Regions from separate parts of the Pseudomonas sp. FW305-70 genome, predicted to be linked through region 2. Evidence: predicted binding sites of a transcription regulator. Region 2 holds the regulator's gene; each other region holds the start of a gene.
The links. The regulator FliA, encoded in region 2, starts transcription of late flagellar genes. The targets are predictions, from matches to a motif close to CTAAAGTTTNNNNNNNNNNNGCCGNTAA.

Region 1: flgM (flagellar biosynthesis anti-sigma factor FlgM) is a predicted target of FliA. The motif match lies at 1,317-1,344, and genes of this name have one in related genera.
Region 3: AC3WN7_RS04330 (flagellar protein MotY) is a predicted target of FliA. The motif match lies at 1,986-2,013, and genes of this name have one in related genera.

The regions. Positions count from the first base shown of each region.
Region 1 covers NZ_JBYSYZ010000023.1:62,357-66,603, reverse strand. Annotated here, with positions in the region: gene AC3WN7_RS17885 (flagellar brake protein) at 1-347, opposite strand, end outside; gene AC3WN7_RS17880 (flagella synthesis protein FlgN) at 441-905, opposite strand; gene flgM (flagellar biosynthesis anti-sigma factor FlgM) at 954-1,280, opposite strand; gene flgA (flagellar basal body P-ring formation chaperone FlgA) at 1,448-2,206, opposite strand; gene AC3WN7_RS17865 (chemotaxis protein CheV) at 2,290-3,222, shown strand; gene cheR (protein-glutamate O-methyltransferase CheR) at 3,268-4,095, shown strand.
Region 2 covers NZ_JBYSYZ010000043.1:7,954-12,200, reverse strand. Annotated here, with positions in the region: gene flhF (flagellar biosynthesis GTPase FlhF) at 1-1,096, shown strand, start outside; gene fleN (flagellar synthesis regulator FleN) at 1,214-2,044, shown strand; gene fliA (RNA polymerase sigma factor FliA) at 2,041-2,781, shown strand; gene AC3WN7_RS24120 (chemotaxis response regulator CheY) at 2,949-3,320, shown strand; gene AC3WN7_RS24115 (protein phosphatase CheZ) at 3,342-4,130, shown strand; gene AC3WN7_RS24110 (chemotaxis protein CheA) at 4,178-4,247, shown strand, end outside.
Region 3 covers NZ_JBYSYZ010000004.1:32,206-36,452, reverse strand. Annotated here, with positions in the region: gene AC3WN7_RS04345 (peroxiredoxin) at 1-10, shown strand, start outside; gene rnt (ribonuclease T) at 199-876, opposite strand; gene pyrC (dihydroorotase) at 873-1,919, opposite strand; gene AC3WN7_RS04330 (flagellar protein MotY) at 2,078-2,983, shown strand; gene AC3WN7_RS04325 (argininosuccinate synthase) at 3,113-4,247, shown strand, end outside.

The DNA of each region.
Region 1 (4,247 bases), on a different contig from region 2:
AGGGTGCCGCGATAGCAGCGGCTGCCACCGGCTTCGTCGATCTTCAATTGGCCGTTGCTTTCCCAGGCAATGCGCACACCTTCGTGGAAGCCTTCGATCCTGAAAGGTTCGCCCGCCATCAGGTAGCGCTCGCCATCGCGAGGAATCATTTCGTCCAGGGCAATCATGTTGCTTTCACGGTCCAGGTCCACCAGATAGCTCTGGAAGCGCTGACTGCGCTCGTGGAACGTGATGATCAGCGGGTCATGGCTTTCGAGCAGCTGGCGCAGATTGCTGGAGATTTCCAAGGGCGTTGAGAGCACCTTGGGTGGCTGCGGAGCATCATCCACGGATAAGGCATTGGACACGGTTAATCAATCTCCAGGCAAAATTTGACTACGGCTAGCCAGCATTTTGCCAGCATCTTTCGCGTCTTGGATAGAGCGGGCACATCAAGCGGCCTAAGCCTGACTGAGCGGGCGCGGCTTAGCAAGCTTGGAGAATGTTCCGCTGGCATCATAAAGCGCCGGCGTTTCACCGGTGAGGATTTTCAGCTGGGTGGCCGTAGCGGCCTGCTGAGTGAGGATCGACTGGCCGTTGTTGGCGTTGATGGCCTGGCACTGAGCCAGGAGATCGGTCAGCACGTCACTTTGCGCCAGCAACTGGTCGCCAATGCTTGACTGGCTGGCCAGTTGCTCCAGCCCGCCGCGGTTGGTCGGCAGGTTGAGGCTGGCGAGAATTTCACTGCGCTTGCGGCCATGCTGTTCGAGCAGGACGACCAATGCCTGTTTCTGCGCCAGGATGTCCTCGAGCAATGGCATGTCACGGCCATGCAAGGCGAGGGATTCGGTCTGCAATAATTCCAGCAGTTGTTGTGCTGGAGCAAAGTCGTCGGTGATCAGTTGCAGTAAATGGGTGTCGTGCATGGCTGGCCTTGGGTTTTAAGCGTCCAAAAGCCTGGCGCCGGCGGTGGCCTAGCGCTGGGCTTCGAAGTTGAGCAGTTTGCTGGCTACACGGTTGCTGTCGACTTTATAGCTGCCATCGGCAATCGCTGCTTTCAACTCGGCCACGCGGGCCTTGTCGACGGCAGGCTGATCGCGCAGCTTGTCATTGACCTTCTGCAACTGTTGAGCCTCATTGCTGAGATGTACCGATTCCCCGCTGTTGACGGTACCGGCCTGTTCGGCCGCGGATTCCAGCGGCGCGGTTTTGCCGGTTTCGGCGCTTTCCTTGCTGGCGCTGGTACGTGTACTGCCCGTAAGGGACGAGGAGCTGTTCAAACGGCTGAAATCGATGACCATGATAAAAAACCTCTGGGAATTTGGACGCTTGCCATGGTTTCGGCCATTCCCTGGAAAACTTTAGGCTCATTTATCAATGAACCTCGCGCGCGTCAGCGCTTGCCCTGCATGGAGCACAGTCTAGGGAACAGCCGCGGCAAGCGCCACATTCCGATGAACAGAACGCCTTACATGGACACCTCCACCTGCCCCGGCGCCATGACCTGCGCCTTGATGACCCGCTGGGAGTTGAGGTTCTTCACCCTGATCTGTTCGCTGAGGCTGCCGTTCGACAGGGCTTCGCCGGGCATGCGCACGCTGAGCGTACCGCTGCGGGCGGTAATCACCACCTGATCACCCTTGCGGATCACCTCGGCCTGTTCGATATGCACCAGGGTAATCACCTGGTCGGTGACCATTGGTCGGGTCAGTCGCTGCCCGATCGCCTGGTCGAGGGAGGTCAGGTAGCCCTGGCTGATCAGGCTGATATCGCGCTCGCGCAGCACCACATCCCCAGGCTCGACAATGGTGGCACGGCGCAGTGGTCGGGCGGTGGTCACGACATCGCGAAACAGGCGGATTTGAGCGGGTACGAAGACAGTCCAGGGGGAGGCGCCCTCGCAGCGGACCTTGACCGTGACCCGTCCCAGCGGCCTGGGACTCTCCAGCGTGGCTGTCAATTCCTTGTCGCACATGGGCATGTGCATGCGCGGGTCGAGCGGGTTGACCTGGATCTCGTAGCGACCTTCCGTTTGACTGGTTGCCAGATAGTCCTCTACGGTGAATTCAAGAAAGCCCTGAGTGACGCCGATAAGCATGTCAGGCAAGGTAACCGCGTCAGCAAGGGCAGGGCTGCCAGCGTTGAACAGGCAAACAGCCGCCAGCACGCCGAGCAATTTGCGGTAGGGTGTGGTCAGGCGTCGAAAAAATGTCGGTTCTGTGTTCATAACGATTAAAAAAGCAAGCGCCGTGCCGTTTAGTGATGAAGGCGCGTCGCAACAACACTTGGCGTTGGTGTAGGAGTCTGGGCATGGCTGGTGTAATGGATTCGGTAAACCAGCGCACGCAACTGGTGGGGCAGAATCGCCTTGAGCTGTTGTTGTTCCGTCTCGACGGCCAGCAGCTGTACGGGATCAACGTATTCAAGGTTCGGGAGGTGCTGCAATGCCCCCAATTGACGTTGATGCCCAAGTCCAGTCCTGTCGTGTGCGGTGTGGCGAACATCCGGGGGGCGACCATTCCGATCCTTGATCTGGCGATGGCGACCGGCTCCGGTGCGTTGAAGGACAAGAACAATCCGTTCGTGATCATCACGGAGTACAACACCAAGACCCAGGGTTTCCTGGTGCGCTCGGTGGAGCGCATCGTCAACATGAACTGGGAGGAGATCCATCCGCCACCCAAGGGCACCGGGCGCGATCACTACCTGACGGCGGTGACGCGGGTCGACAATCAGTTGGTCGAAATCATCGATGTCGAGAAGGTGCTCGCGGAAGTGGCTCCGACGCCGGAAGCGATTTCCGTCGGCGTGGTGGACGTTGAAACCCAGCACAAGGCGCTTTCGTTGCGCGTGCTGACGGTCGACGACTCATCGGTGGCGCGCAAGCAGGTCACGCGTTGCCTGCAAACGGTCGGCGTCGAAGTGGTGGCGTTGAACGATGGTCGGCAAGCGCTGGACTACCTGCGCAAACTGGTCGACGAGGGCAAGAAGCCGGAAGAAGAGTTCCTGATGATGATCTCCGACATCGAGATGCCGGAGATGGACGGGTACACCCTGACGGCGGAAATCCGCAACGACCCGCGCATGCAAAAGCTTCATATCATCCTGCATACTTCGTTGTCGGGGGTATTCAATCAGGCGATGGTCAAGAAGGTCGGTGCCGATGACTTTCTGGCCAAATTCCGTCCTGATGACCTGGCATCCCGGGTAGTCGACCGGATCAAAGCAGCAGATATCAGCTAGGGGCCTGCGCCCCTGGCAGTCAACACGATTTAAGAGGCGGCATCATTGTCTACGGGTAATTTGGATTTCGAACAGTTCCGGGTATTCCTGGAAAAAGCCTGTGGCATTTTGCTCGGTGAAAACAAGCAGTACCTGGTCTCCAGCCGTCTCAACAAACTGATGGAACAGCAAGGCATCAAGTCTTTGGGTGAGCTGGTTCAGCGCATGCAGACCCAGCCGCGCAGCGGTTTGCGCGAACAGGTGGTGGATGCCATGACCACCAACGAAACCCTGTGGTTTCGTGACACCTACCCGTTTGAAGTCTTGAAGAACAAGGTCCTGCCCGAAGCGATCAAGGCCAGCCCCGGTCAGCGCCTGCGTATCTGGTCGGCGGCGTGCTCGTCGGGCCAGGAACCGTATTCGCTGTCGATGTCCATCGACGAGTTCGAACGGGTCAACATGGGCCAGTTGAGGATGGGCGTACAGATCGTTGCCACCGACCTGTCCGGCACCATGCTGAAGAACTGCAAGACCGGCGAGTACGACAGCCTGGCCATCGGCCGCGGTCTGTCGCCCGAGCGTCTGCAGCGTTATTTCGACCCGAAAGGGCCGGGACGCTGGGCGATCAAGGCGCCGATCAAGAGCCGGGTGGAGTTCCGTTCGTTCAACCTGCTGGACAGTTACGCGAGCCTCGGCAAATTCGACATCGTGTTCTGCCGCAACGTGCTGATCTACTTCTCCGCCGAGGTGAAGAAGGACATCCTGTTGCGCATCCACAGCACGTTGAAGCCGGGTGGTTACCTGTTCCTCGGTGCTTCCGAAGCGTTGAACGGTTTGCCGGATCATTACCAGATGGTCCAGTGCAGCCCGGGGATCATTTACCAGGCGAAGTGATTTCGCTGGCGTCGGCAAAAAACGGGAGTCCTCAGGGGCTCCCGTTTTTTTATGCCTGCTGATTTCTCACGGGCACCACCTACTCCCTGTGGGAGCGGGCTTGCCCGCGAAGGCGTCGTGTCAGTCGATATCAACTTTGCCTGACACACCGC
Region 2 (4,247 bases):
GAGCCTGCGTGGCGATGGCGAGAGCGACAATGCGACCAACCGCCAGTTGTTCGCCGGCTTGCCGCTCACCGCAGCCGAGCCGCTGATCGAACCTACGTATGACCAACCTCGTCGCCCCGCACCGGCTGCTGTACCAGCGTCCGGTGGCGTGGACCCGCGTGCGTTTGACTCGATGCGCTTCGAGCTCAACAGCCTGCGCGAACTCATGGAAGTACAACTCGGGTCCCTGGCCTGGAACCAGCTGCAAGGCAGCCGTCCGGATCAGGCCAACCTCTGGCGTCGCCTGCAACGCATTGGCCTGTCCGGCCCGCTGTCGCGCGACCTGCTGGCACTGATAACCGAAATCCAGGAGCCTCGTCAGGCCTGGCGCATGTTGCTGGCGCACCTGGCGCGTATGATCGTTACCCCGGACGTCGAACCGCTGGAAGAGGGCGGAGTCATCGCCATGGTCGGCCCTGCCGGCATGGGCAAGACCACCACCCTGGCGAAGCTGGCTGCCCGTTACGTGCTCAAGTACGGCGCGCAGAACATTGCGCTGGTGAGCATGGACAGCTTCCGCATCGGTGCCCAGGAGCAACTCAAGACCCTGGGGCGCATTCTCAATGTGCCGGTGACCCACGTCGATCCGGGCCAGTCCCTGGTGCAGGCGCTCGATCCATTGCTGCGCAAGCGCGTGGTGCTGATCGATACCGCCGGCCTGCAGGCCAGTGACCCGGCCCTGCGCATGCAGCTCGAAAGCCTGGCCGGTCGTGGCATCCGCTCAAAAAATTATCTGGTCCTGGCAACCACCAGCCAGAAACAGGTTCTAACCGCCGCTTATCACAGTTACAAGCGTTGCGGGCTTGCCGGCTGCATCCTGACTAAACTGGATGAAACGGCAAGCCTGGGCGAGGTGTTGAGCCTGGCCATCAGTCATGAGTTGCCAGTGGCGTACCTGACCGATGGCCCGCGGATTCCGGATGATCTCCATCTGCCGCGCCGTCATCAGTTGGTCAGTCGCGCCGTCAGTGTGCAAATGCAGGAAGAACCCAGCGAAGAAGCCATGGCTGACATGTTCGCTGACATCTACCACAGTCCGACCAAGCAGGTTGGCTGAGGTATTTAATGAATAGTTTTTGTACCTACATCGATGGTCTGCCATGCATTGTTCCGTTTGTGAACGCGCAGCCAGTAATGTGGCCTCCGTCTATGCAAGACAAGGTAAAGAAATAACATGGGCAGCATGCATCCTGTACAGGTGATCGCGGTGACCGGCGGCAAAGGTGGCGTCGGGAAAACTAACGTGTCAGTGAACTTGTCCCTGGCTTTGGCTGAGCTTGGCCGGCGCGTCATGCTGCTGGACGCCGACCTGGGACTGGCGAACGTCGACGTTCTGCTGGGACTGACACCCAAACGTACCCTGGCCGACGTGATCGAGGGCCGCTGCGAACTGCGCGATGTACTGCTGCAGGGGCCAGGCGGCATCCGTATCGTTCCCGCCGCATCCGGCACTCAGAGCATGGTGCATCTGAGTCCTGCGCAACACGCCGGCCTTATCCAGGCCTTCAGTGATATCGGCGACAACCTCGACGTATTGGTGATCGACACCGCTGCCGGCATTGGTGAGTCGGTTGTCAGCTTCGTTCGCGCAGCCCAGGAAGTGCTGCTGGTGGTGTGCGACGAGCCGACCTCGATTACCGATGCCTACGCCTTGATCAAGTTGCTCAATCGCGACTACGGCATGAACCGCTTCCGCGTCCTGGCCAACATGGCCCAGAGCCCGCAGGAAGGGCGCAACCTGTTCGCCAAGTTGACCAAGGTCACGGATCGCTTCCTCGACGTCGCCCTACAATACGTCGGCGCGGTGCCCTACGACGAAAGCGTGCGCAAGGCTGTGCAGAAGCAGCGCGCCGTCTACGAGGCCTTCCCGCGTTCCAAGTGCTCGCTGGCGTTCAAGGCCATCGCGCAGAAGGTCGATACCTGGCCGCTGCCTGCCAACCCGCGCGGGCACCTGGAGTTTTTCGTCGAGCGTCTCGTGCAGCAAACAGCAGGACCTGTTCTATGACAGCCAGCGGTTACAACCTCTACAAAAAATCGGCTCGGGATGCGCAGTACGAGCTGATCGAGCGTTACGCGCCGCTGGTTAAACGCATTGCCTACCACTTGCTGGCGCGTTTGCCGGCCAGTGTCCAGGTCGAAGACCTGATCCAGGCCGGGATGATCGGCCTGCTTGAGGTATCGACCAAATATGACGCCAGCAAAGGCGCCAGTTTCGAGACGTACGCGGGCATTCGAATCCGCGGCGCCATGCTCGATGAAGTGCGCAAGGGGGACTGGGCGCCACGTTCGGTTCACCGCAATACGCGCATGGTCAGCGACGCCATTCGCTCGATTGAAGCGAAAACCGGCCGTGACGCTAAAGATCACGAAGTTGCGGCCGAACTCCAATTGAGTCTCGACGATTACTACGGAATTTTGAACGACACCCTGGGCAGCCGGTTATTCAGTTTCGACGATCTGTTGCAGGACGGCGAACACGAAGGGCTGCACGAGGATGGCGCGAGTGCTCATACCGAGCCGTCACGCGACCTGGAGGATGAACGCTTCCAGGCTGCGCTGGCGGATGCGATTGCCAATTTGCCGGAGCGTGAGCGACTGGTGTTGGCGCTGTATTACGACGAAGAGTTGAACCTCAAGGAAATCGGTGAGGTCCTGGGGGTCAGCGAATCGCGGGTCAGCCAGTTACACAGCCAGTGCGCGGCCCGCTTGCGGGGGCGTTTGGGGGAGTGGCGAGCGCGCTGAAGGCAGTGTGGGGACACTGCGAAAGAGGCGGGTGTGGTGTTGAACTGCGCCGGTCCCGATCTGTTGTGCTCCAGACAGTCATTGAGTGCTTTGCCGGATTGATTGAAATGGCGCGTCCAGGTGCTGGGCGCGTTTAAGACTGCTTGGAGGTCGAATTGGACAAGAACATGAAAATCCTCATCGTTGATGACTTCTCAACGATGCGGCGGATCATCAAGAACCTGCTGCGTGACCTTGGGTTCACCAACACCGTCGAGGCCGACGATGGCACTACCGCCATTCCGGTGCTCAACAGCGGAAGCATCGACTTTCTGGTAACGGACTGGAACATGCCGGGCATGACCGGCATCGATCTGCTGCGTCACGTGCGTGCCGATGAAAAGCTCAAGCACCTGCCGGTGCTGATGGTGACCGCTGAAGCCAAGCGTGAGCAGATCATCGAAGCGGCCCAGGCCGGCGTTAACGGCTATGTGGTCAAGCCCTTCACGGCCCAGGCGTTGAAAGAAAAAATCGAGAAGATTTTCGAACGCATCGGTTGATGACTGCGCCACGGGGGAGCTATGGGCAATAACGAAACTTCATTGGGCGACTTTGAATCGACCCTGAAAAAACACGCCGTCGAATTGGTCGCGAGCCTTGAAAAAGGCAAGTTCGGCGACGCGGTGCAATTGATCCATGAGCTCAACCAGACCCGTGACCGCGGCCTGTATCAGGAAGTGGGCAAGCTCACTCGCGAACTGCATAGCGCGATCGTCAATTTCCAGATTGACCCGCACATGCCGCAAGCCGAAGAAGTGTCGCAGATCACCGACGCCACCGAGCGCCTGGGCTATGTGGTCAAGCTGACCGAGGCCGCGGCCAACCGCACCATGGATCTGGTGGAAAATGCCACGCCGCTGGTCAACAGCCTGGCGGACGAAGCCCAGGCCTTGAGCACGGACTGGGGGCGCTTCATGCGTCGTGAAGTCGGTGCCGAAGAGTTTCGTGAACTGGCCCGGCGGGTCGACGGCTTCCTGGCGCGCAGCGGCACGGACAATCGCGCGGTGTCGGGCAACCTGAACGACATCCTGCTCGCCCAGGATTACCAGGACCTCACGGGGCAAGTGATCAAGCGTGTGACCCAACTGGTCACCGAAGTTGAAAGCAACCTGCTCAAGCTCGTGCTGATGGCCAGTCAGGTGGACCGCTTTGCGGGCATCGAGCATGACCGTGAAGCGATGCTTGCAGAAAAAGATCCACAAAAACATCTCTCTCAGGGTGAAGGTCCGCAGATTCATGCCGATAAAAGAGAAGACGTTGTGTCCGGTCAGGACGATGTGGACGATTTGCTATCCAGCCTGGGATTTTAGAATTTTAGGTATTTTGGGTTTTTAGACCTGTTAGGAGCACCCCCCTGATGAGCTTCGGCGCCGATGAAGAGATCCTTCAGGATTTCCTGGTTGAGGCCGGCGAGATTCTAGAGCAAC
Region 3 (4,247 bases), on a different contig from region 2:
CGCTCTGTAAGGCGCACGCTGCAGGTAAAAAAAACCGGCCATCGAGGCCGGTTTTTTTATGCGCGGAAATAAATCTGTGATTGAAATCCCTGTAGGAGCGAGCTTGCTCGCGATGGACTCAAGAACTCCGCGGGGTGTCAGGTTCCCCGCGTCTTCGTTCACGACCATCGCGAGCAGGCTCGCTCCTACAGAAAGCCATCAATCGTTGAAGTCTTCCCAGCCACCCATCTGTTTCCAGCGATTGACGATGCCGCAGAACAGCTCTGCCGTCTTTTCGGTGTCGTAGCGGGCCGAGTGGGCCTCGCGACCGTCGAAGTCGATGTCCGCTGCCTGGCACGCCTTGGCCAGCACGGTCTGGCCGTATGCCAGGCCCGCGAGCGTCGCGGTATCGAAACTGGAGAACGGATGGAACGGATTGCGCTTCATGTCCAGGCGCGCAACCGCCGCATTCAGGAAGCCCAGGTCGAAGCTGCTGTTATGCCCGACCAGGATCGCCCGTTTGCAACCGTTGGCCTTGAGTGCCTTGCGCACGCCGCGGAAGATATCGTTGAGAGCAGACTCTTCACTCACGGCCATGCGCAGCGGGTGATCGAGCTTGATCCCGGTGAATTCCAGGGCGGCCGCTTCGATGTTCGCGCCTTCGAATGGCTCGACCCGGAAGAAGTAGGTGTGATCCGGGTAGACAAAACCCTTTTCATCCATGGCGATGGTGGTCGCGGCGATTTCCAGCAGGGCGTCGGTGGCGGAGTTGAAGCCACCGGTTTCTACGTCGACGACAACCGGCAGGTAACCACGAAACCGTGCGGCCATTGGATGACGGGAACCGCCACCGCCGCCATTGCCTTCCAGTTCGTCGTCGAAATGGTCTTCACTCACGCGTGTTCCTCCAGCAGGCGCCAGCGCAGTTTTTCACCGGCGCGCAGCGGGATAACGGTCAGCTCGCCAAACGGCAGGCTGGCAGGGGCGGTCCATTCTTCGCGGACCAGGGTGATGCGATCGGTGTTGGCCGGCAGGCCATAGAAACGCGGGCCGTTGAGGCTGGCGAAGGCTTCGAGCTTGTCCAGCGCATTGCGCTGTTCGAACGCTTCGGCGTACATCTCGATCGCCGCATAAGCGGTATAGCAGCCGGCGCAACCACAAGCGGCTTCCTTGGCGTGCTGGGCGTGGGGGGCCGAGTCGGTGCCGAGGAAGAATTTTTCGCTGCCGCTGGTGGCGGCGTCGAGCAGGGCTTCCTGGTGCGTATTGCGCTTGAGGATCGGCAGGCAGTAGAAATGCGGCCGAATCCCGCCCACCAGCATGTGGTTGCGGTTGTACAGCAGGTGATGCGCGGTGATGGTCGCGCCAACGTTGGCCGAAGCCGAGTTGACGAACTGCACGGCGTCAGCGGTGGTGATGTGTTCGAACACCACCTTGAGGGTCGGGAAACGCTCGACCACACGACGCATGTGCTCGTCGATGAAGATTTTTTCGCGGTCGAACACGTCGACATCGCCACGGGTGACTTCACCGTGGATCAGCAACGGCATCCCGACTTCGGCCATGGCCTCGAGTGCAGGGAAAATCTTGTCGATGCTGGTAACACCAGAGTCCGAGTTGGTGGTTGCGCCGGCCGGGTACAGCTTGGCGGCGTGCACGAATCCGCTGGCCTTGGCCTCACGGATCTCTTCAGGCTGGGTGCGGTCGGTCAGGTACAGGACCATCAGCGGTTCGAACGGGCTGCCGGCCGGGCGGGCAGCGAGAATCCGCTGGCGATAGCCGTCGGCTTCGGCCGCGTTGCGCACCGGTGGAACCAGGTTGGGCATGATGATGGCGCGGCCAAAGGTGCGCGCGACATCCGCGACGGTATTGGTCAACACGGCACCATCGCGAAGATGAATGTGCCAGTCGTCGGGACGCAGCAGGGTCAGGCGGTCGGACATGAGGGGATTCCAGGCGGGTCAAACTCAAGGGAATGCTACCGGAAAAGACTCTTGCAGGCACTCGCTATCAAGTTTTGCCGCAAGCTTCCGATATCCAACAGGTATGCCGTAAACATGTGTGTGTCGGTCTTTTGTTGTAGAAGCCAGTGGAGCCTCCCGTGCGCCAGCGTTATTTAGCCTTGCTCAGTGTGTTTGCCAGCCTTCCCGCGATGGCGCTCACTTTTCAGACCCGCCTGGAGAGCATTGAGTGGACGGTCGAAGGCGACAAGTTCGAATGCCGCCTGACGCAGCCGATTACCGACTTCGGTTCGGGGGAGTTCGTGCGCAAGGCCGGTGAGCAGGCAACGTTCCGTCTGAAAGCCTATAACCCGATGATGGGCGGAGGTTCGGCGACCTTGCTGGCCGCTGCCGCACCGTGGCAACCGGGGCGTGACGATATCAATCTGGGCACGGTGAGAATCGGCAGCGGCAACGTGATGTTCAACAGTTCACAGGTGCAGGCCGGACGCCTGATCAGCGGTCTGATGGACGGTCGCAGCCCGGTGGTTCGCCATTCCTCGGGAGATGGCCGGGTGTCGGAAGTGCGCTTGCTGCCGGTCAGGTTCACCAGGGCGTTTGCCGATTATCAAAGCTGCGTGGCCAAACTGTTGCCGCAGAACTTCGAGCAGGTGAAACAATCCCAAATCGGCTTCCCTGGCGGCGGGATCGAGCTCGACAGTGCCGCGAAAGCCAAGCTGCAGGTCATGCTGGAGTACATGAAGGCTGATCCGACGGTCAATCACATCGAGCTCGACGGTCACTCCGACAACAGCGGCAACCGCCTGACCAATCGCGACCTGTCGCGGCGCCGGGTCCTGGCAGTGATGGAGTTCTTCAAGGCCAACGGCATCCAGGAGTCGCAAATCACCCTGCGTTTCCATGGCGAACGTTATCCGCTGGCGCCCAATACCAACAACGCCAACCGTGCGAAGAACCGTCGGGTAGCGGTACGCCTTGAGCGGGCAGCGCCCGCGGAACAAGTTGCCCCGCAAGCGACGAAAGCGGCCACTTCGGCAACTTCCTGACCCTTTAGTCATCGTCGCGCTCTCGACAGATTCTGTCGCTTGGTCGTCATAAGCTGTCGCGCCTCTGTAAATTATCCTGCATGAGCGGTAGACTTCACGGCTTTCCGTAGAACCCCGTGGAGTGATGGCATGGCGGACGTAAACAAGGTCGTTCTGGCGTATTCCGGCGGCCTGGACACTTCGGTGATCCTCAAGTGGCTGCAGGATACTTATAACTGTGAAGTGGTGACCTTCACCGCTGACCTGGGTCAGGGCGAAGAGGTCGAACCTGCACGCGCCAAGGCTCAGGCCATGGGCGTCAAAGAGATCTACATCGACGACTTGCGCGAAGAGTTCGTGCGCGATTTCGTTTTCCCGATGTTCCGCGCCAACACCGTTTACGAAGGCGAGTACCTGCTGGGTACTTCCATCGCTCGTCCGCTGATCGCCAAGCGCCTGATCGAAATCGCCAACGAAACCGGCGCTGACGCCATTTCCCATGGCGCCACCGGCAAGGGCAACGACCAGGTTCGTTTCGAATTGGGCGCGTACGCCTTGAAACCTGGCGTGAAAGTGATTGCTCCCTGGCGCGAATGGGACCTGCTGTCCCGTGAAAAGCTGATGGACTACGCCGCGAAGCACGCGATCCCGATCGAGCGTCACGGCAAGAAGAAATCCCCGTACTCCATGGATGCCAACCTGCTGCACATCTCCTATGAAGGCGGCGTGCTGGAAGACACCTGGACCGAGCACGAAGAAGACATGTGGCGCTGGACCGTTTCCCCGGAAAACGCTCCAGACAAGCCGCAGTACCTGGAGCTGACCTACCGCAACGGCGACATCGTCGCGCTGGACGGCGTCGAAATGACCCCGGCCACCGTGCTGGCGACCCTGAACCGTATCGGTGGCGAGCACGGTATCGGCCGTCTCGATATCGTCGAGAACCGCTATGTGGGCATGAAGTCCCGTGGCTGCTATGAAACCCCTGGCGGCACCATCATGCTGCGTGCCCACCGTGCGATCGAATCGATCACCCTGGACCGCGAAGTGGCTCACCTCAAAGACGAGTTGATGCCCAAGTACGCCAGCCTGATCTACACCGGCTACTGGTGGAGCCCTGAGCGTCTGATGCTGCAACAGATGATCGATGCGTCCCAGGTCAATGTGAACGGCGTTGTGCGCCTGAAACTGTACAAGGGCAATGTGATCGTCACTGGCCGCAAGTCCGATGACTCGCTGTTCGATGCCAACATCGCTACTTTCGAAGAAGATGGCGGCGCGTACA